One region of the Lederbergia ruris genome, then DNA from elsewhere that is predicted to be linked to it. Evidence: riboswitches for the same ligand, from Rfam matches in the RefSeq annotation. Region 1 holds a riboswitch; each other region holds the start of a gene.

Region 1 (7,846 bases):
TAGGACAACTTTCTGATCACATCATTGATGCCCGCGTGGAAGCGAAAACAGCGATTGTCTTTGATTTGGAAAACCGTTGGGGCATTGATTTAACAAGTGGTCCATCCGTAGCATTAGATTATGTGAAGGAAGTCCATAAATATTATGATGCCCTTTATCAACAGAACATTCAGGTCGATATGATTGGTGTTGACGAAGATTTATCCAAATATGACCTTGTCATTGCCCCTGTTCTATACATGGTCAAAGGGAATTATCATGAAAAACTAGAAAAATTCGTCGCCGACGGTGGTACTTTTGTGACGACCTTCTTTAGTGGCATTGTCGATGAACACGATCTCGTGACAACAGGCGGCTATCCGGGAAAACTGAGAAAGCTATTGGGCATTTGGTCGGAAGAAATTGATGCTCTTCATCCAGATGTGTATAATCGCATCATCATCAAAGAGAAAACCGACCATTTAGAGGGAGAATACCCATGTAATATTCTCTTCGATCTCATCCACCCTGAAGGAGCAGAGGTTGTCGCTGAATATGGAGATGATTTCTACAAAGGGATGCCAGTAGTGACCAAAAATAAATTCGGCGCAGGGGAAGCGTGGTACATTGCCTCCAGTCCCGATAGCAAATTCTTACAGGATTTCATGGCGGATCTATGTATGGACAAAGAAATAAAACCGCTCCTAGCTTCCGATCCTAGTGTGGAAGTTTCCCAAAGGGTAAAAGCAGATCAAACTTATTTATTTGTTATGAACCATAACGATACAACAAGCCAATTCGAATTGGGAAGCGCCCAAAAACGCAATCTCCTCACCGGAGAAACAGTCAAAGGAACCGTATCCATTGATGCGCATGACGTCATGATTTTAACCGAGTAAAAAAGTCTAAAAAGCAGTCCGTCATAGCGGCTGCTTTTGTGGTTTTAAACGAAACCGGAAAGCGTATTTAAATTTCCTAACTTACCTATATGACCACTTTGGAGATTCTCTTTTATTTCGGGTATTTTGAACCCGCTTATATGACCACTTTCCAATTTCCTCCTCCATTTTGGGCACTTTGAATCGCTTTATATGACCACTTTTGAAGATTTCATCTCATTCCGGGCGTTAAGAATCACCCTATGTAACCGAAATTCACCAAAAACAAACAAAAAGGTCACATAGAGCTTGATGTAGCTGCTATGTGACTTTTTTTCACTTATTGTTCTGTGAGGATTAAAGGACCATTTTTTGTGATTGCTAATGTGTGTTCATATTGGGCAGAGCGTTTTCCATCCATTGTCCTTGCTGTCCAACCGTTATTATCCATTTTGGATTGCCAGACACCTTCATTGACCATTGGCTCAATTGTGATGACCATGCCTTCTTTTAAGCGCAAACCTTTCCCCGCTGGACCATAATGAAGAATTTGCGGCGCTTCGTGTAAAGTCGGACCAATTCCATGCCCGGTAAATTCTCGAACAACGGAAAATCCTTGTGGCTCTACGTAAGACTGAATCGCATGACCAATATCACCCACACGATTGCCAATCACAGCCTGTTCAATTCCTTTATTTAAGGCATTTTTAGTCACTTCTAATAACTTCTTCGTCTTTTCAGAGACTTCCCCAACTGCATAACTCCATGCTGAATCAGCTAAGGCGCCATTAAGATTCACCACCATGTCAATGGTCACAATGTCTCCTTCTTTAAGGGGGGTTTCACGTGGGAAACCATGACAGATTTCATCATTGACAGACGCGCAAGTGGCGTATTGATATCCCTTATACCCCTTTTGTTCAGGAGTGGCTCCATGGTCCGCCAAAAACTTCTCCACAAACTGATCTATTTCTGTTGTCGTAACTCCTGGCTTAATTAACTTCGCAATCTCTTTATGACAAGCAGCCAACAGTTTACCTGCTTCATGCATTAACTGTATTTCTCTTTCTGTTTTTAATGTAATCATCGTCTTTCCACCTCATTTTCCTAAACTGCGGGTTCAAAAAGGAGGATAAACAGAAGGTCGCGAATGTAGCTTTTGATCCTCCCTTTTTGAACATCCTCTAAAACATCTGTATTCATTTTAATATTGATTGCCAATGAATACAAATGTGGAAAGACTGTATATAGCCACCATCCACAAAAAAATGCACACTCCTGCTTGTAGTTTACAGTGGTAACGCCGGGAGTAGCCATTTTGTCAGAGATTTGTACGGGATCATTCCCATTAAAAAATAAGCTGAGAACAATGAGATGGCAACAGCTGTAAGAAATACAATATCCACTTTTGTATAAACAGTAGGATAATAATATGTTCGCTTTGCACTCATTTGAAATCTTTTCGCTTCCATCGCAACAGCGACTCTTTGGGCACGCCGGATGCTTTGAGCAAATAAGGGGATCATGTAAAGGCGCAAACGCGCTAATCCTCCTTTTATCCCCTTTGAAAAATGAACGCCCCTTACCTTTAAGGCATCTGAGCGAGTCCTTAATTCATCCACTATCATCGGCAACAACCGGACGGAAGCAATAAAGCTATAGGCATACTTTGGCGCAAGCTTGCATTGCTGCATCAGAGCATAAAACAGCATGATCGGCCGGGTGGTTAATAAGAATGTTAAACTAATGATCCCAAAGCAAAGGGTTTTGCAGCCCAATAACAAACCATAATTGAGACTCTCTTCTGAGATTTTAATAAGTCCCCAGGTCCACCACACGTGCACTCCTTTTCCAAATAAAGTCATCGTCACCGCAGATGAAATAAAAGAAAGAACCATCGGTATGGAAAATAGGCCCAATTTCTTCCAAGAATAGCCGCTCCATCCGTATAGAAGGATTCCATATAAAAGTGTTAAGTGAAAAACAAATGCAAGGTTGCGCTGAAAGAGAACGATGAGTAACAAAAGAAAAAAGAGAACAAATTTTACAGCAGGATTCACACGATAAAGCCACGTTTCTTTAACTGGAGTAAATAGCTCCTGCATGTAATCGCTCCTTTCGCTTAAACTGTTGGGGAATTCGTTTGGAAACATCCACTAATGCTCCTTGATCAATCGTCCAAACCTCGGTGACAAAATGTTCCACAATCTGCTCATCATGCGTCACCATCATGATCGTCGTCCCCTCTCTCCGTAACTCCTCCAACTGTCGCAAGATCATAAAGGTGTTTTTCGCGTCTTGCCCAAATGTCGGTTCATCCAGTAACAAGATTTTTTCCCCTGACATAAAGGCCGTTGCAACACTTAATCGCCGCTTTTGTCCCATTGATAACTGAAAAGGATGCCGCTTTTCATTTGTAGGTAGCTGAAACATATCCATAAGCTGTTGAACTTTTTTTCGTAATGAATCTTCTTCTGCCCCTTTTAATCGCTCTGAAAAGGCGAGCTCATCCACAACCGAATTCGTCACAAACTGAAGTTCAGGATTTTGAAAAACAAGAGATAAACCTGTCGGTAATGTCTTTTTTCGCTTTTTCCATTGGATTGTCTTCCCCTCTAATACATATTGGCCTGTTGTACGTAATAATTGCATTAAAGCTAATAGAAACGTACTTTTTCCCGCGCCATTTTCTCCAATGATGGCAATCCAACTCCCGGGAATAACCGCCGCTTTTGGAATGTGAATTTTTTCTTCACTGCCTCGATAGCCGATAAACTCCTCCAACTCTAACATTGGTTGAGCAGACGGGGATTCGTCTCCTCTTGCCTTTTTTAAACTTAAATAGGATGGGGACGCAAGATAATCTTCCCAAACCTCCGGATACCAAATTCCGTATTGAATCAGTTCCTGTTTGTAGAAATGAAAAATGTTTTCTGGCAGACCATCTGCCAAAATTTCACCATTATCCTTAAAAAGCACGACGCGATCGACCCAATCCGCAATCTGGTCAATTTTATGCTCCACAATCAGCACTGTTTTTTCTGCCGCCACTTCTTGAACAGATTCCCAAATTTGGCTTACTCCATCGGGATCTAACAAGGCAGATGGCTCATCAAGGAAGAGGACATCTGGTTGCAGTAATAATACCGAAGCTAATGCCAATCGTTGCTTCATGCCTTGCGATAAATCATGAATCTGTGTATGGATGGGAAGTCCTTGCAATCCCACCATCGCGAGCACCTCTTTGATTCGTCCATCCATCTCGCTCCTTGGAATCTGTAAGTTTTCCAATACAAAAGCGAGCTCTTCATCCACGTACGGCATACAAAATTGCGTATCTGGATCTTGAAAAACAAAACCCCATGATTCAGGTAATTGGATCGAATCATATTTCAGGGGAACTTCAATAGAATCAGGTATAATTCCGCTCAAAACTTGGAGCAAGGTTGATTTCCCACAGCCACTTGGGCCTAGCAATAAAACCTTCTCCCCCGGTGCAACGGAGAAAGACAGATCCTTAAAAATGAAGGAAGGCTCATTGGGAAATTTCAAACGAAGATTCGTGACACCAAGTGACTTTGTTTCCTGTTGCTGTTCCATATGTCGACTCCCTTTTTCTAATCTATCAGTCTAACGAAAATCTGCGCTTAACGGGCTGGAACTCGGCGCCCAATCGCTCTGGACACATTATTAACGTTCAATCATCGATCGTCTCCCAGATTTACAGCCCTGTTTCTCTTTAACAGCTGTATTTTCTACCTATTTATCAAGTGCTGTATATTCTTCTTTTGCAACGGGGCGAATAAGATTGGTCACACCTGTTGTTTCTAATGCTTTGACAATGTAATACGCAAATATGCCAGTGAATAGGAACGCACTAATAACACGCAATCCATACTTTACAAACAGGGCCCAAGTTTCCAAATTGGCATATCCATAAAACCAATCTAAAAAGAAGCCAGCCGCACAGGATGCCACCCCTGCTAACCCAGCGACGATGATGCCAAAACGTTTATAACGAAAGGCAGCAAACAACAATTCAGCTCCCAGTCCTTGCATAAATCCGTATATAAGGACCTCGATCCCATGCCCAATAAAAGCGGAAAGACCTGCAGCTGCAATACTTGCTAGCAAAGCTACACCAGGTTTCCGAATTAATAAAAAGGCAAAAGGTCCGACCATAAACCACATTCCGTAAATTAATTGACGAGCCATAGGCAGCATTGGCTTAATAAAGGTATATAAATCATCCCAGAATTTCATCGTAATTCCAAAAACAACCCCAAGCATGACAGTAATCAATAAATCCGTAAATTTTAATTTTTTCAACCTTCCTCAACCCCCTCTTTTTTTGAAAATACAAAAAAGCCGTCTCAAAATGCACAGACGACGAGAAGGGCCCTATGATAAATGTATCACTCTCTACGCTGGCATTACCCAGATCAGATTAACGGTCAGTAGCGGATAATAGCTACTATCTCAGCCTGATTCCTCAAGCACCCGGACGGACTTTTATGTAATTAGCCTTACTATACAATAGACTTCAAAATAAAGCAAATGTTTCGTAAAATTTAATTATATTTCCATAAAAAAGATCATCCATGTCCTTCCAACTTCAATAGTTTTTCCTTCATCGGAAGTCCACCACGAAAACCGCCCATTTCCCCATTTTTCCGCACGACTCGGTGGCATGGAACAACGAAAAGAAGCGGGTTGGCCCCGATGGCACTTCCAACCGCACGAACCGCCTTTGGATTACCGATCCTTTCCGCAATTTGCGAATAAGTATGGATTTCCCCGAAAGGGATGTTTCGCAGCTCTGTCCAGACCGCTTTTTGAAAATCTGTGCCAATCAATTCAACGGGTAGAGCAAATTCTTCACGTGCTCCATCTAAAAATTCTTGCAGCTGAGTCTCGTAAAAAGATAGTTTTTCCTTATCTTTGACTAATTGAGCTTCTGGATAATGGCGCTCCAACCAACTCTTTAATTCTTGCATACCTTCATTTTGCGGACTCACATAACAAAGCCCTTGCGTGGTTGTAGCGAGGAAAACATCCCCGTCCTCAGTTTCCATTTGACTGTAATAAATAGTCTCTGTCATCCTTTTCCCTCCTTAAAAGAGCAAACAACATCGCTCATTCAATGTTGTTCTTCCCTACTAAAATCTCTAAATCAATCGTGATGTTACAAGATTCTTGCTTCATAAACGCTTCCTTTCGTTCTGGATCTGCTGACCATGAAAGCGGGGTCATGCTAACTAAATTCTCTAATTCGTCCTTCGTAAGTTTTTTGGTATCATGAAAGTGAAACCTCTCCAAAACTTGGAAATGCTTTTGAAATAAAGAAATGGTATCGGCGTTGCTGTACTCCTTTTTTTCGTCCTGTACAAAAAAAGCTTCGCGTAATTCCTTTAAATAATTTGTACGAGGGACGACCTTTAACACTAGGCCATTCCGAGTTAAAATCCTTTTAAATTCCTGATAATTAGAAGGGGACAAAATATTAAGAATAACGTCAATCGATTGATCCGCGATCGGTGAATAGGCCAAATCTCCGACTAACCAAATCGGTTGTTCGTAATGTTTGGCGGCCATTATCACGCCTTCTTTAGAAATATCAAGGCCAATCCCTGTAAACTTCTGATTCAGGGATTCGTCTAAAATCTTTTGTAAATGAGAACCTTCTCCACAACCTAAATCTATCATAAGAGCTTCAGAAACATCCACATGCTTTTGAATCAACTTAGCCATAACCTGATGAAAAGAGGTATATAAGTCACTTACCATTATGATCTTACGTCTCGCAACAAATAAGTCTGTATCATATTGACTTTTAATGGAATGAGGCAACAAATGAAGATATCCTTGTTTAGCAAAATCAAACGTATGATTTTCTGTGCACACAAGGCTTTTAAGCTCCTCAACCTTCATGGAAGCCCCACAAATTGGACATCTGAAGGCGGAGATAAAGGTGGAAACTTGCTCTGCACTTTGGACTTTTTTACTTTTTTTCAAACATGCAACCTCCCCCATCTCTTTTTCTCTCCTCAGTTTAGTATAAATCAACGCTTTATTCCACACTTCCCCATTTTTCCTGCAGAAGCTGTATTTCCCGTTCATGTGGGCATTCTTCTTTGGGGGTTTCTAAAATAAAAGGGATGTCTTGAAGTTGCGGGGTTTTGATAAGCTGGTCAAATTGATCTTCTTTAATAAAACCGGCACCCAAAATCGGGGCATGCCGGTCCTTGCCAAGACGTGTGGGGTATTTAGAGTTATTCAAATGAATTACTTGCAACTCTTCGAAATAGCCGAGGGCCTGTCCTTTTTCCAATACTTCCTGCCAATTATCTCCTGTCCATAAACCCGATGCAAAAGCATGACAAGTATCGAGGCAAAAACCAATTTTTTCTGGATATTGACAGAGCGAACGGACTTGGACAAGTTCCTCCAGAGTCGTCCCCATACTCCCGGGCACGCCCGCATTATTTTCAATTAATAGTTTCGCTTTTCCTTCCCAGTGCTGGAGAATGTCATTCAACATTTGAATCATGATCTGGTAACTTGTGAGCGGATCAACGCGATTGAGCGGCTTGCCAAAATGAACGACCACCCCCATCGAACCGCACGCTTCCGCAATATCCAGATCATTCAACAAAGAATCCACCACTTTCTCCCGTTTTTGCTCATCATGAGGGACTAAGTGACTTGGATAAGGAGAATGACTAACTGATATTAAGTCATTTTCCATGCAAAACATTTTGCACTGTGCCGCCTCTTCCTTGTTAAAATCCTTGACACCAAGACTGCGCGGATTTTTCGGGAAATATTGAAAAGCTGCCGCATTCATTGCCACAGCCTGTTTGGCCGCCCCTAGGTACCCCTGTTTTATCGAGAGATGACAACCAAATTTCAAACTGATCTCCTCCTTCACTTTTGACACATTTGGCAATAAAACGTTTTGCGCGAAGAAATTTCAGCCATCACAATCG
Region 2 (7,846 bases), on a different contig from region 1:
CAGCTCTTAACAGCAGAAGAAGCGAAAAAAATGTTCCCGCCACTTGCGGATGGATATGGGGCCGTGTATGTAAGTGGAGCAGCTCGCGTTGATGGTGGATCCATTCGCGATGCGTTATTACGAGCGGCAGAGAGAAATGGTGCGACGATTGTACGAGGAAATGCCCGTTTACAAGTGAGTGGAAAGAAAATCGTCAGTGTTCGTGTAGATGAAATGGAATTCCTTTGTCATGCTGTTTTGGTGACAAACGGGGCATGGGCGAAGGGATTATTGGAACCGCTGGATATTCAAATGAATGTTGATTTTCAAAAGGGCCAAATTATTCATATGCAAGTAAAAAATGAGAGCACAAAAGATTGGCCTGTTATTATGCCCCCAGGGGTTCATTATCTGGTGCCATTTTCTGATGGAAGAATCGCCGTAGGTGTTACACACGAAAATCATACAGGTTTTGATGTAACTCCGACTGTTTCAGGTATGCATGAAATTTTTGAAAAAGCTTTAGAAGTAGCACCAGGTTTATCACAAAGTTACTTCCTTGATGTGAAAGTGGGGTTTCGGCCTTTTACACCTGGATTCTTACCTATCATCGGGGCGCTTCCCGATTATGAAGGGATTTATCTCGCAAACGGACTTGGCTCAAGCGGTTTAACCGTTGGCCCCTATCTCGGTGCTCAGCTAGCAAAACTGGCACAGAATGAAAAGTTGGATATCTCATTAGAACATTATTCTGTGTTAAATGCATTCAACTAAGCGAACCTTGGGCTGATTCCCTTGGTCGCTTCATTTGCAAAAAGATACGGAGTTTCGTAGAAAAAAATAGGCTTATTTTAAAGGGAATTTATTGAAAGAGTGGAGCATTTTGGCGAAAAATATGATACAATAATATTAGAAAGCGTTTACAAATAAAGGGTAGGGGGAGTTTCATGAGAATCACACCAAGAGCACTTAAAGCATACATGCTTGCAATCATTGGAATTGCGAGTCTCACTCTCCTAATCGGTTTTACAGAAAAGCCAAATACCAGTTTTGAATTGCAAGGGACGATAAGTGTTGCCCATCGTGGCGCCTCAGGTTATGCTCCTGAGAATACGATGGCTGCTTTTCAGAAGGCCGTTGATCATGGAATGGATTATATTGAGCTGGATATTCATTTATCAAAAGATAATCAACTTGTTATTATTCATGATGATAAAGTGAACCGAACAACCAATGGGTCAGGATATGTTCGAAATTTTACATTAGAAGAATTAAAGGAATTAGATGCGGGAAGCAAATTTAATGCTTCTTTTAAAGGGGAAAAAATCATTACGCTAGAGGAGCTATTGGACACTATGCTCCACCAAATTGGGATTATTATTGAAATTAAGGAGCCAGAAGCCAATGCAGGGATTGAGGAAATCCTTGCCGAACTTATTGAGCAATATAATAATACAAATAATGTAATCATCCAATCTATGAATTTTGAATCGATGAAGAAAATGCACGAGTTACTCCCGAAAATTCCAGTGGCCGTACTTGTTTCAAGAGCTGAGCATCCACTTTCAAGTCAACAATTAGATGACATTGCCGATTATGCAACCTATGTGAATTATAACATTCACTACTTACGACCAAGAGATGTGGAAGAAATTCATAAAAGAGATAAAAAGGTAATGGCTTGGACCATTCGCGATCCAAGAAAAATGCAGAAGGCCCTTAACCTGGGAGTAGATGGAATCATAACCGATTATACGAAATGGATTGTCGATGCCAATCCGGCAGGAGTGGAAATGAATTAGAAGCAATATTATATTTATTTATCTAAAATAAACGGTGACATCTGGAAGAAAGACTGGTAATCGAACAAACGTTTGAATAAATCAATTCTTGAGGGGGATAGAAAATAAGTATCATATTAATGGCTCTATATTGAACCCCTTACATTTAGTTATTCTTTATGCTAGTATATTGGTGAGTATCATAATTTCATATAAAAAATCACTAGGGGAATCCTTGAAAAGGACTGAGAGAAGAGTGGAACTCTGATACCCTTATAACCTGAACAGGTTGGTGCCTGCGTAGGGAAGTGTGGAATAGCGAACAACCCGTCATGGATCAGCCTTTTGCTGAGTAAGCGGGGCTTTTCATCTACCACTTTCCCTACTGTTGGAAAGTGGTTTTTGTATTGTTAAGGAGGGTTGTATTGAAGAGATTGGTTGTCACGAATGACTGCTTGGATGTTAATACCTTAGCTCAACATATGATTGAAATGGATCCGTATGTTGATTTCTTTATCATTAGAGAGCGATCGAAAACAGTTCGAGAACAAATCCGCTTGCTTGAACATGTCATCGCAGCTGGAGTACAAAGAGAGAAGTTAGTGGTCAATGATCGGGTAGATGTTGCGGTTGTGATGGATATTCCCAAGGTGCAGTTACCGGGTCATGGTTTAGATGTTCAAGAAGTAAAAAATAATTTTCCACATCTTCAAATTGGAAAATCGATTCATTCTGAACAAGAGGCTTTCGAGGCAAGCCATTCTGCAGCTGATTGGCTGCTGTATGGTCATGTGTTCCCAACAAACTGCAAGCCAGGAGTTCCAGCCCGAGGAGTTCAAACGCTTAAGGCGATCACTGATCAAGTACCAATCGATGTATATGCGATTGGCGGAATCAAGCCTGAACATCTGCAAACTTTAGCCAAACTAGGTATTAAAGGATTTGCGGTCATGTCGACAATATTTGAAGCACACGAGCCTGCAAGAATGGCAGAACAATATTATCATGCCTGTCAAGCGCTAAATTAATAGTTGATGAAAGGAAATGAATCTTGGATGGAGATTATTTTAAATGGACAATCTTATCAACTGCCAAAAAACATCCAGAGTGTCCAACAACTTCTAGAACATTTGACACTGTCTGAAAGGGTTGTAATTGTGGAAGTCAATCGGGAAATTGTTCCCAAAGAGGAATATCAACGTGCGATTCATGAGCGGGATGAAATAGAAATGATCCATTTTGTAGGAGGAGGATGAAGATGAGTTCACTAAAAATAGGAGAAAAAAGTTTTACATCCAGACTTTTATTAGGTACAGGAAAATATCCATCATTTGCAATACAAAAAGAGGCTGTTAAAGTTTCTGAGGCGGAAATCTTAACTTTCGCATTAAGAAGAATGAATGTGTTTGAACCGTCCCAACCTAATTTTTTAGAAATGCTGGACTTGTCCCAATACACTCTTCTCCCAAACACGGCAGGTGCGAAAACAGCAGAAGAAGCGGTGAGAACGGCTAAATTAGCGAAGGCTTCTGGCTTATGCGATATGGTAAAGGTTGAAATCATTGGCTGTGAAAAATCACTTTTACCCGATCCAGTCGAAACATTAAGGGCATCGGAAATGCTTCTTGAAGAAGGGTTTACCGTTTTAACCTATACTTCGGATGATGTCGTTCTTGCTAAAAGAATAGAGGAGCTAGGAGTTCATGCTATTATGCCGGGAGCATCCCCGATTGGTTCGGGAAAAGGCATTTTGAATCCGTTGAATTTGCAACTAATTATAGAGCAAGCTCAAGTACCAGTTATCATTGATGCAGGCATTGGATCACCAAAGGACGCATGCTATGCCATGGAGCTTGGTGCGGATGCAGTTTTACTAAATACAGCCGTATCCGGTGCGAAAGATCCTGTGAAAATGGCGGAAGCGATGAATTTAGCCATTAAGGCGGGCCGTATTGGATATGAAGCCGGCAGAATCGAGGAACGTGATTATGGGATAGCCAGTAGTCCGATGGAGGGATTACTCCCTACATGAATAGTCGCTATGAAAAACAGCAATTATTCCAACCGATTGGAGAGGAAGGACAAAAGAAAATCCAAGATGCTCATGTTTTAATTATTGGAGCTGGGGCACTTGGATCGGCGAATTCCGAAATGCTTGCTCGAGCTGGCGTCGGAAAATTAACCATTGTCGATCGAGATATTTTAGATTGGAGTAATCTTCAGAGGCAGCAACTGTATAAAGAACAGGATGTCCTAGATCAACTACCCAAAGCGGTTGCCGCAAAGAAACGAATAAGTGAGATCAATAGCATGATAGAGGTCGAAACGTTTATTGCGGATGTGACAGCTAAAAATGTAGAGAAGCTAGTAGAGGGAAAAACGTTAGTTGTCGATGCTACCGACAATATTGAGACAAGACTGTTAGTGAATGATGCAACAAGAAAAGCAGATATCCCTTTTTTCATGGGGGCGATTGTGGCGAGTTATGGAATGATTTATCCGATTGGATTTGGGGATCAACCTTGTCTGCACTGTTTACTAGATGCGCTTCCTCCCCATACGCTCACATGTGACACATCAGGGGTCATAAGTCCGATTGTTCAGGTGGTTGCCGCCCATCAAGTTACCAATGTATTTCAATATATTGTGGGAGCAGAAGTAGATTTGAAGCTAAAATCGTTTGACCTCTGGACAGGGGAACATGCAGCAATTAATGTGACGACACTTAAGCGTCCAAATTGTCCAAGCTGTTGTGATCAGGCTACCTATCCTTTCTTATCAGACGATCGTCAAACGAGGGCTGCGGTATTATGCGGTCGTGATACGGTACAATTAACGATTCCGCATATGAGAAAACTAGAATTAAGGCCCCTAGCTACTGCCATTCAGTCAGTTGTTAGCAAACTTATCTATAATGAACATTTAATTGCTTGCCAATATCTTGACCATCGCATGGTACTCTTTAAAGATGGACGCATCTTGGTACATGGTACAAAGGATATTGTAAAGGCTAAAGCTTTAACAGCAAAATTACTCGGTTAAAAACGTCAAAATGCATCTCAAATAAGAGGTGCATTTTTTGTCGGTGCGCCCAGCATGGGCTATAACTTGGTGGTGAAAGTCCACTACAGGCTTGACATTAGGAAATGTTAGCTGACGGCATGGATGTCCATCGCGAGGTGGAATCTGAAGGAAGCCGAAGGCAAAATCCCAAACTGACGAATAGAAAATGTATACAAGGCTGAATTGGAATGGCCGAGTTTGCCGAACAAAACAAAGTCCAATACTGCACGAATTTCATACAGTAAATACAGCAGTTACATGGTGGAAGGTTATAGCTCTTCCCCAGGGAGCTCTTACAAGGGTTACTGAAAAGAGGAGGAATTCCTTAAAGGAACAACGATATCAGTGATGATATTGTGAATTGTAAGAAGTCAGCAGAGGTTATAGTAGTCTACCAAACGAAGGATCGAACAATAGGAATCTTGGAACCAAAGGAGGTATAAGGCATGCGGCAACCACAGACAACATCTAAAGACGGCTGTTTTCCAAAAGATAGGATGGAATCTGAAAATATGAAGGAAACGTGTAGTATGCTTTAGGGCGAACTTGGAAGAAGAGATAGGAGAATGACGGAACTGGTTTGGGAAGCCATTAACCGTGACAACCAAAACAGAGCGTATAAAAAGGTTAAAAAGAATAAGGGCAAGCCTGGGTTTAATGGAACTATTTTTAAATGGTAATATATCACGAAAGACCTTTCGTTGGCGTATATGAGGTCTCGAAGTCCTTAATAGGTTGTACAAAACTGGTAGTTTTGAATGGAAAGTCTTTATAAACAAAAAAGATATATAAATCCATTATCGAGAGGTACTTCCTATTTTTGTTCACACAGGGACACCATTCTATAAAGAGTGTGTTACCAACAGATATTCGCAGTTTCATTGTTGACATGTTTGACTATCGTCAAAAAAGTATGGGTTATGTGGTAACGGTACTTAGAAAACTTCATACTTATTTTAGGGCTGAAGGACTGCTTGAAATACGTTTCTAACCAGTCCTTTTCGTGCCAAAAGCATGTGACAAGAACGATCTCCGTCAGATATTTTGTCATTCCAGAGCAATGTATCTTTACCGCGGTGGAATGCCGCTTGTACTCTTATCGGAATGGTCGGGGGATGCACAGTTGGAAACAATTAAGATTTATTCATATACGGATACACAAATGAAACGGGATGCTATAGAAAAAGCAACAAGTAGCCTAAATCCACTGTCACAGAATCAGAAAGTTACTTTATGGCAGAATGATGATGAATTAATCAAAAGTCTTTATGGTTTATTATAAAAATAATTATTCCGACCTTTTAAGCTATGAGTCATCAAAAACGTATAAAGACCTTTTGGTTTTAATGGCTAACTTATAAAGTCGGAATAATTTAGAAGTCGGGATAAGTGGTGTGAGAGGTCGAGGGTTAATCACCCTCTCCTACTCGATTTTTGTTTGTAGAAAAAAACTCTAAAACAATCTCACTATAATGATTATTTTTTAAACTTATATAGCCCTTAATCCTCCATATACGCTCCCTGCATAAGTCCCACCAACATAAGCTTCAAATGTACCACTTTTCATTGTAACTCCCAGCCATCTGATTCCAAATGTTGCTTCGAAGTATACACGTGAATACACTTCTGGATACTTGTAACTTCCCACTGCAACAGTACGTTTTGCCCCCTCGGCTTTTTTCTCAATAACTAAAGAAGAACCCCACAATTTCCTTTCAATATTTCCATCGTTATTAAGATGTCTTGCGCTTTTTCCATTGTATTCAAAATTACCTGAGGCCCAATATGTAAACATGGTCTTTCCAACTGCATTAACAGCAACTCCATTACTTCTTTCGGTTTTTGTTGTTTTCCAGGCTGCAAGTGTATTATTATCATTTAAATCTAAGGTTGGTACAATACTTTGTTCATGAATCATTACCTCTCCAGTATCTGCAACATAAACAGTAACTTTGCCATCCTCATTCTTAAACTCATAAATATTTCCTTCATCGTTATCCTTAGCATAAGCAACTATGTCCTCAAATTGTAAAACTTCATTTTCTTTCTGCTTATATTCTACTTTCTCGTTTTCTAATGGAAAAATATCATCAATTGTCAAGTCATTTACTATCTCTTCCGGCACGGAGTTTTCATCTAAGTATTCCATAATAACAGTCTGAACATCTTCCAAATCCGGATCTTGAGTCTGCATATTCATTAAAATTTCATTCAAGTTGGTTACATTATTTTCTATATAATTTTTCGCTAATTCGACTTTCTGCTCTTTATTAAGAACGTCTATTTCCGCAGCAGAAGAAGATATAGGCATTGAAACAAAAAACAGCCCAAATACAAAACACAACAATAACAAAGAAGAAGATACATTTTTAAGCAAAATAAAAACCTCCATTTTTTATTTTGAAAATACCTTACTTTAAAAACAGTTATCCCGGAACTACCCCTGGAAACATCCGATTAAATAGTTGAAAAATTGAATATACAACAAAACCAAGACCAAAGAGAATAATTAAAAACCTAAATACCCATGGTAATCTTCGTCTAATTGTTGCAATAAATCCCACTAACAACATTAAACTTCCAACTACAAAACAATAGATTATCTCAGAAATTATCTCCATCACACCCTTTTTATTAATCTATATTTAAGTAAAAGAGAAATAAAAAGGAATAGCAATCGTTACTTTTTCACAAAGTAATTCCTTCTTTCCCAATTCCATAAAGCAATTAAACCGAAAACGCCATCACCTGCTTTCTCCTAATATTATTTCTCCTCCTTCCCTATTTGGTAGATCTCATAATTAAAGACGAAAATAAATTGAAATAGTTTCACCTTTTAAGTTTTTTTCTAAGCTTTTTTATAATTTCTTCGTCTTTCTAACCTGAAATGGACATTAAAAAAACTCTAATTGAATATCTTGTGCTTTGGGTTCATCGTGTTTCCTTTATCTCAGGCTAACAGGATGTTGGTCAGAACGGCGCGATTTTAGCTGTTCAACCTTATTATCCAATTTTTACGTCAC
Region 3 (7,846 bases), on a different contig from region 1:
CAGTACTTTATCACGATTAATTTTATCTTGTGTTGGTTGATGCTTCATCTTCTTTCCCTCCCTTGGTTTAGTTCTCTTTTTCCTTATGGGAGGTGCAACGAAACATTTTAGTACAATTTATAGAAATTTATCGTGTTTTGGTAGAGTTGTTGGTAAACCCCCTCTAGGTCCTCGTTTTTTATTTCCGCAATCACCTTAATGGACTCATGAATCATGCGAGGATGTGTCATCATGCCCTTGAATGGACCTTCGAATGGCCAAGGTCCATCTGTTTCGACCATTATTTTTTCTAATGGATACTTTTTCACTAACGCTTGGATTTCCGGTTCATACACGACATCAGGAGTGACAGAAATCAAATAACCATGTCGAATCATGCGCTCAATGGTTGGATCAGCTCCTTTAAACCAATGAAAATGTGCATTGCGTATATGGTGTTGTTCTAATAGATCACATACAAGATCAGCATCTTCATAAACGGCATGAAGAACAACGGGTTTGTTCCACTTTTTTGCAAACACTAAAAATTGCTCCAATAATGAAATATACCCCTCGATTTTCAAGGCAGGCGCTTCCTTACGTGTGTAATAAGGCAGGCCAATTTCCCCAACTGCGACCATATCTTCCACATGTTCTTCCATCCATTGAAATAATGACTGCTGTTCTTGCTCTGTTGGCAATTTCTGCTCCGGATGGAAACCAAAAGCTGGTTTTACTTGAGAATGTTTTCTAGCCAAGGATAGATTTTGCTTACAAGATTGTAAATGATAGGACACAGAGATAAGTGCTGGATAGCTTTCTATCGACAAATCACGGATGATTTGCTCGATTTCATTCTCTTTGTAGTGATCCAAATGAAGATGGGCATCAATCACTTGTCTATTCATTTTGCCCTCCTCCTTTTACATTTCTTCCAAAAAAGCACCAGTTTATCGAAAACCGTTTAAACCTGTGAATAGTCTTCGAACATTTATATTACCGGTTTTAATTGATGAACGATTATCAGGTATTATAAAGCTTTCTATATTACCGCTTTTAATGAATAATAACTGTTTGGGTATTATAACTCCCTTTATATGACCACCTTTAATTAATGAACAGCTTTTCGGGTACTATGAAGAACCCTATGTTTCCACTTTTGATCATTAATCAGATTTTCGGGTAATATGAAGACTCCTATGTTACCACTTACGACCGTTGAACAGTCTTTCGGGTACTATAAAGCCTGCTATATGCCCGCTTTTGGCTTTCATAAGGTTTAAACGGTTCTATAAAGCCATTATCCTCTTAGAAAACTCGTCAGTTCTCGCTTTTTTTCTAAAAATTCCTCCGTTAATAGTAGTTCATGGTGACGTGGCCTTACGAAAGGTACCGATAGCTCATGAACAACTTGGGCCGGGTTCGTGGATAGCACGAGAATACGATCTGACAAAAACAGTGCCTCATCGATGTTATGGGTAACAAATAGAATCGTCCTACGGTAAGCGGACCAGATTGATAATAACCATTCATGCATTTCTTCGCGGGTAAAATCATCTAAAGCGGAAAAAGGCTCATCGAGGCAGATCAAGGATTGCGGACTTAATAAAGCACGGATAAAAGCCACCCTTTGTTTCATCCCTCCGGACAAAGCACCAGGCAGGGCCTCTTCATAACCAGCCAACCCCGCCTTCTTAATCATCTCTCTTGCCTTTTTCTCATCTTTCTTTCCTTGCAGCTCTTGACCAAGTAAGACATTTTGTAAAACCGTTCTCCATGGAAGTAAAGCTGACTGTTGTGGCATATAACTAATCGCCCCACGCTTTCCAGTCATATCATGGCCATCTAAAATAATCGATCCTTCTTCTGGTACGAGAAGTCCGCCAATTAACTGAAATAATGTACTTTTCCCACTACCAGAAGGTCCTAAGATCGTCACAAACTCTCCTTCCTCCACTTGAAATTGAATGTGATCCAATACTTTTCGTTCTTGAAAGCTTTTGGATACTCCATTGATCGTAAGAGTGCCCATTATTTCATCTCCTCTTTTGTCCAGCGAACCAGCCATTTTTCAGCAAGCTGGATCAACAGAAAGAATAACATACTTAAAATCATAATCAGGAAAATCGCCACAAACACTCGATCTGTTCGGAACGAGGAAGAAGCTAACGTCATATAAACGCCAATTCCCTTTTTGGCACCAAGCCATTCAGAAATCACAGCACCCATGACACTGTAGGTGGCTGATATTTTCAAGCCCGAAAATAAGGCTGGGAGAGAGTGTGGCCATTCTAACTTCGTGAAAATTTGCAGTCGCGTCGCCCCCGCCATTAACATATATTGTTTGATCTCTTGAGAAGTTTGACGGAATCCTCCCATGGCAGCAATGGTGACTGGGAAAAAGCAGACAAGCGTGATGATAATTAACTTAGGAAGCCAACCAAATCCAAACCAGATGACCAATAAGGGAGCTAATACAATAATCGGGATGTTTTGCGATAGAATTAAGAGCGGGTAAACCGCCTCTTGGGTTCCCGGCAGCAAATGAAGAATGACCGCAACGAGAATCCCAATCGAACAGCCAAGTAAAAATCCTGTCACCGCTAAGCCAATCGTTGATTGCAAATGTGGAAGAAATCGCTCATATCCCGCTATGGCTTCCTGTAAAATCGCACTCGGAGCTGGCAACAACCAACTAGGGGTGTTCAAAAGTCGGACAGCGCCCTCCCAGATCATAAGTAGGAAGAGGAGAACCGCCATCGGTCTCCACCCTTTCCTCCAAATCGCTCCCATTATCGATATTTCTCCGTAAGCGACCCCATCGTAATCCCATCTGGTTTATAGACAATTTTTACTTGAGAAATAATACTGATACTCCCTAACTCAATCATTCTTTGATTCATTTTTTCAATGATTTGCATGATATACGATAGATCACCTTCCATCGTTGTTTCTAATGGATGAACTTCGTATGAGACCCCTGATTCCGCAATGACTTTGATCGCCTCATCCACAAGTGGATAAGTATCCCCTCCACTGGCTAATTTCGGGATAATTTGAATACTTACTAATGCATTCGCCATCTTTCTTCCTCCTTATTCGGGTAAAAATTCATTGGTGAAAGCTTGTTTTACATCGATTTCCTTTTCAAGGACCTTTTTCTCTAACATCCAATCCATATAGTTCTGCCAAATTTCTTGCTTCTGCTCTCCCCAACGCGCAGCATCATCTTGATAACGAGTTGCCAACCATTCTTGGCTTTTGCGCACAAGTTCCTCATCAAGATCGGGTTCCGCCTTGATCAAAACCTCAGCTGCTTCCTCTGGATTATCGATTGCCAGTTGGTACCCTTTTGAGACAGCCTTCATAAAGGCTTTTACCGTATCGGGATCTTTCTCAATCATTTTCTCACTCGTGGAAATCACTGGGGTGTAATAATCAAGCTTGTCCGAGTAATCCGTAAGGTAAATCATATTTAAATCATCCCCGCGCAACTCCGCTTCTACACCAGTCCAAGCATAATAAATCCACGCAAAATCGATATCTCTTTGCACGGCTGTAAAGAAATCGGTATCACCCATATTGACTACATCAACTTTATCGAAATCTCCGCCATCAGCATCCATCAAAGAAGTCAGAACCGCTTGCTCAACTGGTGCGCCCCAGCCGCCGTATGTCTTTCCTTCAAAATCACTCGGCTTTTTAATATTTTTCTCAACGGGTGAGGCGAGACCTGAAGTATTATGTTGAATAATTGCCCCAATCGACACAATCGGAATATCTTGGGCTCTTGCTTCCGTTAAACTTTCTTGGGCACTAATGCCAAATTCAGATTTACCCGATGCGACTAACTGGTCCGCTCCCGCTTCACCAGGCAGAATAATTTCGACATCCAAGCCCTCTTCTTTAAAATACCCTTTATCACGTGCTACATATAGCCCCGTATGATTGGTATTCGGTGTCCAATCAAGCACGATCGATACCTTTTTCTCGCCTGTCTCACTTTTCTCTTCTGTTGCTCCACTACAACCAGCAAGCAAAAGAACCATAACTAAAGCAATACCTAACCACTTTTTCATCTTTTTTCCCTCCATGTTCTTCCAGAAATGCAACCCCTAAACATGAAAAAGATGCCCAAATTCGTTTGAACCTGGGCATCTTGAAAGAACATTCATCATTTAATTATGAATGAATCCATGTTCCCTTCGCTGGTCTTAACCAGGGCAGGTTCTAAGGGTCAGCATCTCAAGGATGCACTCTCAACCGGCATAACCGGTTCCCCTACATTCCATATAGTATGATTTTCATATTTTATTATAGCAGATTATTCGTCTAAAGCCAGATTGACGACTTCTCAATAGGCAAAGGCGGCAGAAAAAGCAAAAATAATTACTAGCATAATGATATAAAATATAATAACAAGTACGAATGCTCCTGCCATGACAATTAAATAAGCCTTAGCAAATAAATTACGCGGCTCATCTTTATCTACCGCCCATATAATCAGCATAACAATATTTACAATCGGAAGTGCAAGCAAAATCATTGTAATAATCCAATCTTTTAATGTCATATTTCTTTCCATAAGCTTTTCACCCCTCTCATTGTTTTCTAAATCGTTATTCATTGATGTTTATGACAACATTGTTCATTTTACTATTAATTCCAGAGATTACCAGAGGATTCTTGATACTTCATTCAAGGTATACATTTATTCCTTTATAATGTATACGAAAACCCATTTGGTAAGGTTTCATCTTACTTCATAAGTGAAAATATTTTTTGATGGTGCTTTCTAACTTCCCTTTTTATTTCCGCATTTTTTTCACAATATAAGCATTCAAAAATCTACCTCTGCACAAAAAAGGCGCATCCCCATTCACGAGATCGCTTTACCTTCATTACGGTAAACTTATCTATTATTTTGCGTTTCCCTTTATACGAAATCGCCATTTCAGCTTCCAAGTAAACGATTTACTATCTTTAGCTTCATAATCTTATGCCTCTTAGCCTGTTGGGGTTCTCATGTGAACCTCTCCAACTAATAGGTGTTAACGTACTTTTTATCCCTGTGATTCCAGCCTTTTTTCTTTTTTTATTACAACTGAAATGGAAAATATCAGGGCTGCTATAAGTACTTAGTTTTTTACCATCTCAGCAAATCATAACTCAAGCAAGGTTTCGAGTAACGAAGTATATTATTTCCTTTCTTAGCTGAACATAAGGAACAAAGAATGCTAAAAAAATGGGAGGACCTGGCCATTATGAAAGCTGTCACGTATCAAGGACCAAAGAAAATACAGGTGAACGAAGTAGAGGATGCAAAATTAGAGAAAAAAGATGATGTGATTGTCAAGATTACATCTACTGCAATTTGTGGATCTGATTTGCATTTATACCAAGGAAATTTCCCATTGCCTCCTGGATACATTATTGGCCACGAACCGATGGGGATTGTAGAAGAAGTAGGACCCGAAGTCACGAAGGTAAAAAAGGGGGATCGTGTGATTATCCCTTTTACTGTTGCATGTGGTCATTGCTTTTATTGTGAGCATGAGATGGAAAGCCAATGTGATAACGCGAATCCCCATTACGATTCAGGAGGATACTTTGGTTATTCCGAGAAGTTTGGTAACCACCCAGGTGGTCAAGCTGAATATTTAAAAGTCCCTTTTGGAAACTTTACTCCCTTTGTGATCCCAGAATCATGTGAACTAGAAGATGAATCATTGCTTTTTTTATCCGATGTTCTTCCAACTGCCTACTGGAGTGTAGTCAATGCAGGAGTCAAACCAGGGGATACTGTTATCGTGCTTGGTTGCGGGCCTGTTGGGTTAATGACGCAAAAATTCGCCTGGATGAAAGGGGCAAAGCGCGTAATTGCGATTGATTATTTAGATTATCGAATGAATCATGCCAAAAAAATGAACAATGTGGAGGTCTTTGAATTTACAAAGTATCCAGATATGGGGGAACATTTGAAAGAAATCACCCATGGAGGAGCAGATGTCGTCATTGATTGTGTAGGAATGGACGGGAAAAAATCCCCCCTGGAGTTTCTTGAACAAAAATTAAAATTGCAAGGTGGAACCCTTGGCCCGATTCAAATTTCCACAAAAGCTGTGCGCAAATATGGAACGGTCCATTTAACAGGTGTTTACGGGGGCAACTATAATGTGTTTCCGATGGGGGCATTTTGGGTGAGAAATATTAATCTGAAAATGGGACAGGCACCAGTCATCCATTTTATGCCTGAATTATTTAAAAGGATAACAAATAATGAGTTTGACCCGAGAGAGATTATTACACATAAACTGGCCCTTGAAGATGCAAGTCATGGTTATCAAATTTTTAATAATCGTGAAGACGACTGTATAAAGGTTGTATTAAAGCCGTAAATTTTGTTCTACTGATGCCTTTTTAATCTGTACATTCACTCATTTTATCCCCACAGCTAAATAAATTGTTGTTTTACAAAACATCCCGATAAGCCGAGAAGGGGCTCAAATCTTATTCAGGATTTGCGCCCTGCTTAGTTATGAAAAATAACTAAAAAATGAAGTACCTAACCAATTCGAAAATGATAACCCCCACAACTATACCAAGTATGAAAATCAACCATTTCGAGGCATTGTGTCCTACCCACTGGTGGTATGTCTCTCTCTCTTTCTTTAGTCATCCAGCCCGATTGACGCACAACTATTTAGGCGTTACCCCAAGAAAATATTGTTCAATCTCTTCAGGCAACTCTTCAACTGCGAGAACCTTTAATCTTTTAGTACCCGGTGTAGTCATAACCATATATGTTTTTTGGTTATATTCAAACAGAGTAAACTGACTTATCCTATTGGGAGAGTTACCCAAGTCATTAATGAAATCGAAATCCTCTTTTTTAAAATATGACTCATACCCCTTCAACATTACATTTTGGGCTTCATCAAAATCATCCGCAAATGAAATGGTTTGATATAATTCAAGAGAATTCTTTGGTGTGAAAAAGAAAATATAGTATATTGCCATACCAACAATTAAAACCGATAAGATAGTAAAAGACATCCACCTTTTTAAGTTTTTATTAATCGTCCCCAATCCCCCTATAATCCATTAAATGGCCCGATTCTGGAACAATACTATGCCGCAAACGCGATTGTTTGAAGTGAAATCTATAGACAGGTTCTATTTAATTATAAATCATTAGACCAACCTGCGTACCTTGTTTATTTCCAATAAATGAAACTTATCAGTCATTAAGAACGTATAAGTATTTAATCAAGGACATTCAAAGAGAGGAGGATTTCTGTATGCCTACTTGTCAAAACTGCGGTAAAAAATGGTCTTGGTTTGATTCAATAAAAAAATTATTAACATTCCGTAAAAGTATGAAATGTAATCATTGCGGAAAGATTCAATATCAAAGTGCATCTTCTAGAAATATAACTTCTTTACTTGTTTTATTTCCAATTATCACGATTCCATTTTCTATAATGTTTAATTTATCCTTAACTTCTGCATTATTATTAGAACTTGCTTTAATACTCGTGGTTCTATTTGTAATGCCATTGTTCTTGAAATTAACTAATATAGAAGAACCATTATGGTGAAAGATGGAGGCAGTGAATCCCATCAGTCTCTTTTTATTTTTCCCCTATCAACATTATTGATTAACAGAGCCAATTAAAAAAAATATTACCTCTATTTAAACCACACTCCTTATCACCTGGATACTAACATATTTCTCCATTTATCTTATCTAATCTCGATTATCTAGAGAGTTAATACATTTTTCTTCACTGTGTTTTGTTTCACTTTCAACAATATCTGTAACACCAGCAGAAGATAGTTTATCCTTTTCACAGAATTGATTAAC
Region 4 (7,846 bases), on a different contig from region 1:
CGGCAATAAGAGGCATAAAAAAGGCAAGCGCCACGACCTGTTCTAACGTTCCTTCAAATTTCGCAATAATACTTCCAGAAACAAGCCCAATAAATAAAAGAGCAACTAACCAAGGCAATCGCCGAAGAGTTGCTGTTAATGGCTTAGTCTGAAAATCAATTTCTTTACTAGCCGTTGAAAACTTGCCGTAGTCCTCACTTGCTTCATGAATGAGCACCTTGACAATATCTTCAAATTTGATGACGCCAATAAGCCGACTTTCCTCATCCAATACGGGTAAAGCACTTAAATCATACCTTTGTAGTAACCGAGCAAGTTCCGCTCGTTTCGTAAGAGCTGATACACAAATCATTTGTCTATTCATAATGTCTTTTAGCTTTTCATCTTGTGCAGCTATAACCAAATCTCTATAAGCAATGATACCTGTCAATTGTTTGTTTTCATTAAGCAAGTAAATATAATGTAAACTTTCCGAGTAAAAAGCTAATTCCCGTGCTTTAAGGATTGCCTCTTCTACATTTAGAGATTCTTGCAAAGCAATATATTGATTACTCATTAAACGCCCCGCAGTCCCATCTGGATATCCTAGTTTTTTCTGAATAAAAGCTGATTGTTCTGTTCCCAGTCCTGATAAATAACGTTTTAAATGAGCATCTGGATATACTTTTAACAGATGGGCTAGAATATCTCCGTCGAGCAGCGTTAGTATCTTGTTAGCCTTCTCAGGTCCAATTTTCCCCAAAGCTTCCATTTGTTGCATTGTACTGAGTTTCTTCATAATACTTGCGATCATCGAATCCTCTAGATGCTCTAGAAATGGGGCTCTATATTTTTCTGGTAAGCTTTGAAAGATCACACTTAAATTATAGGGATGCTTCTCTTTTAAAAGATCATTCACTTCGTTAAACTTTTCATTATTCATGTATTCAACGACTTCAAGGGCTAATTGCTCACATTCCCTGTCACTTAACATTCGAACCCTCCTCTACTTCCCATACTCATCTATATCCCCTTTTTTCTTTAGTCAAACCATTTCCATGCTGTTGGACGATTGTTGGTTTATATAAACCAAAACATATTATCCAGGATATTTATACTATTAATCTCTCTGATTCTATTGAAATATTCTGAAATACACCTTATGATAAGGATGGTATTTTTAATTTACTTATTTATGAGAAGTGGAGTGTTGTTTATGGACAATACAGAAAAAATAATTATTCAAAAAGAAGAAACAAACGGCCTTGCAACAGCTGCAATGGTACTAGGAATTATTGGTATTATTCTGGGTGTCATTCCTTTTATTGGTTGGTTTACATTACCTTTATGGCTACTGGCTATCATCTTTGGATTTATCGGTATGCGGAACCCGGTGAAAAAGGGATTTGCAATCACAGGAATTATTTTAGGGACCTTAACGTTTGTATATAAAATAGGATTCTGGATTGTACTTATTCTTTCCTCTGCTGCCTCCGGTTACTAGATACAGAATGAGCAGGAAGGCATACGCTATTTTACACACGGTCTCTGCCAGTATTTGACATTCTGGTTTATTATGTTAAGATCGATATGAGTTTTTCAAAAAATCAAATCATTTGTTTCTGCTAGGGGAGCCATTGCGGCTGAGATTAAAGAATTCTTTAGGACCCTTAGAACCTGAACTGGTTAATACCAGCGGAGGGAAGTGGAAAATTTTTATCCTGAGAGGCCCCTTTGTTTTGCTACGAGCGCAGAGCATTCTTTTCGGGAAAAAACACCACCCTTCTCCCGTCAGTCGGAAACGATGATGAATTAGAGGAGGATTTTTTTATGCATTTTACAGAGGAATTAAGACAAGCTACTGAACACAGCTGGGAGCTTAGTTTGAAGCATCCCTTCGTATTAGGGATCGTCCAAGGAGATTTACCTTTAGAAAAATTTAAATATTACATTCTCCAGGATATTTACTACTTAAAACATTACGGAAAAGTCCACGCGCTGGCTGCTGCACAGGCTGATGACTTTAGCCATACGGCATTATTGGCTAAAAAAGCCCAGTTAACGGCCCAGGCAGAGCTAACCGTTCACGAGGAACACGCCAAAATCTTGAATATTACAGAAGATGAAATGGAAAACTTCCGTCCAGCGCCAACTGCCTATGCCTATACATCCCATTTGTATCGAGCCGCTCTTTCTGGCAGCTTTGCCCAAACGATTGCTGCAATGCTACCTTGCTATTGGCTTTATGCAGATATTGGAAAAACATACGAACATGCGACACCCAAAGAGCCGATCTACCAAAAATGGATTGAAACCTATGCTAGTGAATGGTTCCAATCCTCCACACAAGAGCAAATCGACTTATTGAATCATATCGTTGCCACTGCTACCGTGGCAGAAAAGGAGAAAATTAAAGAACAGTTTGTCATCGCTAAAGAGTATGAGCTAGCTTTTTGGGAGATGGCTTATCAGGAGGAAAAGTGGCTATCTGAACAAACGCCAGTAGTTCAACCCTGATCTAAGTATGAAATCTTATAATCCTTACAAAAATGTAATTTATGTGTAAGTAATCTAGATCGCTCTCTGTGAAACTCCTTGCTAAACTTAGCAATAAACAAGGAGAAAGGAAGGGAGCGAATGAAAAGCTGGCTCATTGGTTTACTTACTATATTCATACTCGTTGGGAGTTTGGTGGCCGCCTCTCTCATTTTTCATAATGAGGTTACGGATCGATTTAATCCTCTTGTTCCGAGGAAAGATATTTACGTTCAAATAACGGAAAAAGGCACCCCGCGTTCTCCAGGCGGGTTTGATTATACGCTTTCCGGTTTTGATGAATCGGGAAAAGAACGAACGGTCACCTTCTATGCTGGAGGGGAATTGCGGGATTTAGCTTTTCTCCGAGTCGATTCGAAAGGAAAATATATCAAAACTTGGGAAGAGGTATTATGGGAAGAGCTCCCAGATGAGGTAAGGGAAAAGCTAGAAAACCAGGCATCTTCTAATTGAAGAGCCTGGTTTTCTAAATCAATGGTTTAAAGGATTTTCCTTTCTTCCTTGATCGACAATATATTCAAGAACAGTATTATGTCCAATCTTCCCTATAGTTGTTAGCATATATCCTGAACTCCAGAGTGAAAAACCAGCATCATGGTGAATCGTAGTTCGTTTCCATGATTTCGTCGTTTCTAACTTAAAGTGATTAATCATCTGTGATAGCTGAACTTGGGGTGTTGCTGAAAAAACAATAGAGAGGTGATCTTCTTCTCCATTTACTTCTAAAGCCTCGCATCCCCACCTTTCGAAATGAAAATTGGCCAACTGCTTAAACTTCCTCATCATTTCCGTTGTAATAAAGGTATGCCGATTCTTCGTGACAATCACTAATTGATACGTAACTGACGGCTCCCACGCCTAAAGACGTGGGGTTCCCACGACCTAGACAGCAGGTGGCTTGCAGCCTGTATGCCGCGAAGAATACAAGCGTTTCATCTTCTCAAAGGTACCTTATCAACCTTGCGATTGAGTTTGCATCCTAAGCACTGGATGAATTTAGCAAGTCTTTCACGATAGCGCGTGGCGTATAGCTCGCTTACACATGCCTAGCCTCAAAAGAGACCGTACATCGACTTCACTATCGCATACTTGAGTTTAAGGAGAACTCTCTTGGTGCCAGTCAGTCCAAGCGACAACCTAATTTGATTTTGTATTCCTAGGCTGCTACGGCAGCCTTTTCGTTTTGTCTGGCTTCACAAACCAGTAGAGTGTCTTGCTTGATGATTGTTGAATTCGTGCAATCTCACGATTGTGCAGTTCTAAAAAATCATCCCATTGTGTGTTGCAAAGACCCACATCAACGGTATCTAGGCTATCTTTGGTGTTCCTAATAAGGAAAGCGCTGTATATATCACGTTGGACTGGAAAACCTAGGATGTTGTTCCAACGCTCGTTGAGTTGTTTCTTTGTATAATCACCAGTCCCATGATTGAACTGGCTCGCTTTTGTGGCATATGTATCTATTTTTTTGACCGATTTTCCTTGATAGCCAAGTTTTCGGTCAAGTATCGTTATCAACATAGCAGGAGCATGGTTCAATAGGCTCTTTCCATACCGTTTTTTCCTATTGATACGACCATTCTTTTTGTTTCGAGTCGTCTTCTTCACTTTCTTTTGAAGAGATTGAAAGCGCATGGTTTCTACTCGAACATCCGAACCTTGGAAAAGAATATCGTTGGCAAGTGTTTCATGCGCTTGTTTTCGCTTAGCCACAAGTTTTCTATGAATGTCCTTCCTTTTGGCTTTCAAGCTCATGTATCGCTTAGAAAAGTTCCAAGAAAGTTTTTTTCCACGTTTGATGGTGCCATCTTCATTGTAGTTGTCTGGATTGGATGCACGTTTCGACCTATCCATTCTTCGCTCAATATGGCGAAGCTTTTTGGCATCCATAATGCAATTCTCAGCCAACAGTAGCTATGGTGGATGGACCGATATCAATGCCAACCCGTTTGTCTGACTTATCGACAGGGTGTTTTTTTAAACCAGTGTCTTTATCTCGTTTTACAGGAGGGAATCCTTCTTGTACCAGCTGAACGAAGAAACGTTTTGTCCCACGGATTTCTCGCATAATAACCCGACAATATTTTGTTCTGTCACTAAGGGATTCTTGAGCATAGAGATCATTTGGCTTCACGAATCCCCTCAGCTTCAGAGCACCTTTCGTAGGTTGACTTACAGGATTCTTCTTAGATACCCGAGTTTGTTCTCCCCAAAGAAGAAATTCGCCATCAAAACGAAGCCCTGTACCATTGGATTTGTTCTCTACGGACATATCGTCTTCAGGTCGTTTGAAGTGAACATGTTGTGCTTGTCGAAACTTCAATTTCTCTACTGCATTGAATGCACGTGAGGCAAGCTTCTGTGCTTCAAAGGAACCGATATTTTTCTTATACTTCGCTTGTATTGGTTTTACGAAATCATGAAGTTGGTATTCAGAGTAACCGTGTGACTGTTCGATTTCCTTTAGCCGTTTCGTTCTAGCTTTAGCTTTCTTATCTTTCACAAGTTCACGATATTCTTTGTCTGAGCGTAGTTCAGCTAAACGTTTGAGAGCGTACCTAAGGCATGAATTATAGATGTTTTTCGCTATTCGCATTTTCTTTTCGAGAATAACAACATCCTTCTTGTTTACATCAAGTTCTAATTCAAGGACATAACTAGGCGTATTCGATTTCCCCATTGATTTCGTCCCCTCTCTAGCGTTTTCGTTGCATCTCAACGTATCGTTTAATGGTTTCACTGGATACATTACCAGCAGTTGAAACAAAGTAGTTTCGAGTCCACAAACTTGGCATTTTGTTCAAGTGTGCGAATTCTTCCCGAAGTATCTTTGAAGTTCCTCCTTTCACTTTGTTCATGACATCCGCTGGGCTGAAAGTAGGAAGTGTGTTCACAATTAAGTGGCAGTGATCTTTATCAGTCTTCATTGCGACTATCTTGAATCCATACTTCTCACAAATTTTTTGAACGAGTTGCTTAAATCTTAAATCTACCGCCTCGTTCAAAAAAATTTTTCGCCTGTATCTAGGACAAAACACAAAATGATAGTTGAGAAGGCTTACAGTGGTTTTGGTATGTCTATATTCTTCTATCATGTTCCTATTATAACATATTTTGTGTATGTATTGAATATGAGCATACTCAAATATAATTGAAGTATTTTATAAGAATATCCGGATTGCTTTGTTGGTGGCAATTTAAAAATGTAAGTTGTGGCAGTGTATTATTTGTATAACGCTACGCTTTACATGGAGTGGCGTGTGTGGTAGGCTTTTCGCCTTGCGAAAGGGAGAATTACTAACCTTTCGCCCTTCGCTAGATACCACACTCGCAGAGGCTCCATGTCAAGCGACAAAATGCACGTGTATAATTATGGCAAAAAGTAAATAAATATATTGCCATTAACTACATCAATTGATTGCCAAATACATTTGGGGTACCCAAAAAATTGTTAGGCTATTTTACATAAGATTGTGGACTTGACTCCTTATACCTTTTAGTACATAAATTATGTACTGATACCAACGTAACAAACAACCCTATTAGTGTCAATACTGGTTAAAAGGTTCTCGTGCGACAAAATATGACAGAAAAATAAATAGAGGAAAATCGGGCGCAAGTTTCTTTATACAAACGAGGAGAACAAAAAAATTTTCTAAAACTTTTCCAACAAAGAGGGAAGCAGAACTTTGGGCATTAGAAATGGAATTAGCGAAAGGAGAAGGTAAAGAACTTGCTTATAGAAAAACAACATTTGCAGACTTTTTTGAGAACTGGATTTACCTTGTAAAAGTAAATGATGTTAAAGAACGACTTTTCAAAATTACATTCGTACTTTAGGTGTAATTCGAACCTTATTCCAGGATATATATCTGAATATTAATAGATTAACATTTTTTTCCATTTTTAAAAAGGGGGATGTAACAAATATATGAGAATTCCGACAAGTTTTTTATTATCTTAAGAATTACTCGTTTACTAGGAACTGCTTCTATGAGAAAATCCCTGCTGATTGAAATCTCACCTTCTTCCTTTCATCTCGCAGCTTTGTTACGACTATTATTTTAAAAGTCCATTTCCATTAACCAATTCGATAACCGTTCTTCTCGTTGCTTATCATCACCTGCATATTTTCCGAGCCTTTTCTCACCGATCATAACCCCATCGTACATATAGAGTACTCGCTCGGTTTTAGCAGCAACTTTGACATCATGCGTCACAATTAAAATGGCTGTTCCCGCATGGTTAATATCTGTTAATAATTCCATGATTTCACTAGCTGCTTTCGAGTTAAGTGCTCCTGTCGGTTCATCACCAAACAGGATGTCCGGATTATTGATAAGAGCCCTGCATATTCCCACCCTTTGTAGTTGACCACCTGATACCTGCGTCATATCATGCTTAGAAATCTCCGTAATACCTGTTTGCTTCATAAGTGCTAGGGCATGTTCGTTTATTTTTTTGTGACTTCTTTTTTTCGCCAAATAGGCCGAAAGAATGATATTATCAAACATATTCAGGTTCTTCAAAAGGTGAACATGTTGAAAAATGAACCCCATGTTATGCAGTCGTATAGATGACAGCTCTTTTTCCGAAAGGGAAGAAAGCTCTTTTCCTTGGAATACAACAGAGCCTGTTGTCATTCGGTCCATGCCACTAATTGTGTAAAGTAAAGTTGATTTCCCAGAACCAGATGGACCCATAATCGATACAAACTCCCCCTTATTAATTTGGAGATTCACATCCTTAAGTACGGTTTGCTTGTTATCCTTACCGATAGAATATGTTTTACTCAAATTCTTTGCTTCTATAACGAATTCCATCTAACTCCTCCTTTGATGCGATCAATCTTCCATACGAATCTTTCCCACTGATACCGTGCTAAGAATTGTTGTGGTGATCACAACAAACAGAACGATCAATGGGCAGAGAATATATGTCTTCACAGGATCAATGACAAACGTAATTTTTGCAGCACCTATCAGAGACAACATCCCACTTACTAGACTTTCACCAACTGTATTTGAAGTGATCGTTCCTAAAATGATCCCCACTCCCAGCACAAAGCCAATTTTGACGATATAATGCTTGCGAATATGATAGGGGGAAAATCCAATCCTTTTCATAATGGCAATTTCTGAGAAATCCTTAGCCACAAGCATTTTCAAAAACAAGGAGGTGATGAGTGTGGATATGAACAAAGCAATGATAATGGCTAAAGTCGTAAGAAATTTAAGTTGGTCCACTGTATTTCCAAACGTTTGCTTTAAATACTCCTTTAGATCGGTAACCTTAGAGGGATAAAAAGCTT

What was found. Region 1 has a riboswitch for thiamine pyrophosphate ahead of KI363_RS14375 (ECF transporter S component). Riboswitches for the same ligand answer to the same signal wherever they lie in the genome.
Region 2: another riboswitch for thiamine pyrophosphate. It lies ahead of KI363_RS02880 (thiamine phosphate synthase); the one in region 1 lies ahead of KI363_RS14375 (ECF transporter S component).
Region 3: another riboswitch for thiamine pyrophosphate. It lies ahead of KI363_RS06405 (ABC transporter substrate-binding protein); the one in region 1 lies ahead of KI363_RS14375 (ECF transporter S component).
Region 4: another riboswitch for thiamine pyrophosphate. It lies ahead of tenA (thiaminase II); the one in region 1 lies ahead of KI363_RS14375 (ECF transporter S component).

The regions. Positions count from the first base shown of each region.
Region 1 covers NZ_BORB01000026.1:49,706-57,551, forward strand. Annotated here, with positions in the region: gene KI363_RS14355 (beta-galactosidase) at 1-878, shown strand, start outside; gene map (type I methionyl aminopeptidase) at 1,198-1,944, opposite strand; gene KI363_RS14365 (energy-coupling factor transporter transmembrane component T family protein) at 2,147-2,962, opposite strand; gene KI363_RS14370 (ABC transporter ATP-binding protein) at 2,937-4,457, opposite strand; gene KI363_RS14375 (ECF transporter S component) at 4,617-5,186, opposite strand; TPP riboswitch at 5,260-5,371, opposite strand; gene KI363_RS14380 (methylated-DNA--[protein]-cysteine S-methyltransferase) at 5,453-5,959, opposite strand; gene KI363_RS14385 (putative RNA methyltransferase) at 5,994-6,872, opposite strand; gene KI363_RS14390 (deoxyribonuclease IV) at 6,928-7,770, opposite strand; gene mutM (DNA-formamidopyrimidine glycosylase) at 7,785-7,846, opposite strand, start outside.
Region 2 covers NZ_BORB01000003.1:93,240-101,085, forward strand. Annotated here, with positions in the region: gene KI363_RS02870 (NAD(P)/FAD-dependent oxidoreductase) at 1-753, shown strand, start outside; gene KI363_RS02875 (glycerophosphodiester phosphodiesterase) at 927-1,781, shown strand; TPP riboswitch at 1,976-2,084, shown strand; gene KI363_RS02880 (thiamine phosphate synthase) at 2,186-2,788, shown strand; gene thiS (sulfur carrier protein ThiS) at 2,816-3,016, shown strand; gene KI363_RS02890 (thiazole synthase) at 3,019-3,792, shown strand; gene KI363_RS02895 (ThiF family adenylyltransferase) at 3,789-4,802, shown strand; gene KI363_RS02900 (hypothetical protein) at 5,905-6,105, shown strand; gene KI363_RS02905 (hypothetical protein) at 6,313-7,200, opposite strand.
Region 3 covers NZ_BORB01000008.1:89,892-97,737, reverse strand. Annotated here, with positions in the region: gene KI363_RS06430 (hypothetical protein) at 1-48, opposite strand, end outside; gene KI363_RS06425 (TatD family hydrolase) at 108-887, opposite strand; gene KI363_RS06420 (ABC transporter ATP-binding protein) at 1,280-2,011, opposite strand; gene KI363_RS06415 (ABC transporter permease) at 2,011-2,772, opposite strand; gene KI363_RS06410 (thiamine-binding protein) at 2,772-3,062, opposite strand; gene KI363_RS06405 (ABC transporter substrate-binding protein) at 3,075-4,058, opposite strand; TPP riboswitch at 4,163-4,272, opposite strand; gene KI363_RS06400 (hypothetical protein) at 4,334-4,564, opposite strand; gene KI363_RS06395 (zinc-dependent alcohol dehydrogenase) at 5,244-6,377, shown strand; gene KI363_RS06390 (hypothetical protein) at 6,679-7,068, opposite strand; gene KI363_RS06385 (TIGR04104 family putative zinc finger protein) at 7,281-7,580, shown strand; gene KI363_RS06380 (DUF3139 domain-containing protein) at 7,730-7,846, opposite strand, start outside.
Region 4 covers NZ_BORB01000034.1:31,526-39,371, forward strand. Annotated here, with positions in the region: gene mgtE (magnesium transporter) at 1-973, opposite strand, end outside; gene KI363_RS16575 (hypothetical protein) at 1,196-1,483, shown strand; TPP riboswitch at 1,597-1,700, shown strand; gene tenA (thiaminase II) at 1,810-2,496, shown strand; gene KI363_RS16585 (YxeA family protein) at 2,617-2,988, shown strand; partial or broken gene tnpA (IS200/IS605 family transposase) at 3,007-3,369, opposite strand; gene KI363_RS16595 (hypothetical protein) at 3,700-4,425, opposite strand; gene KI363_RS16600 (hypothetical protein) at 4,436-5,215, opposite strand; gene tnpA (IS200/IS605 family transposase) at 5,232-5,630, opposite strand; gene KI363_RS16610 (ABC transporter ATP-binding protein) at 6,600-7,358, opposite strand; gene KI363_RS16615 (ABC transporter permease) at 7,380-7,846, opposite strand, start outside.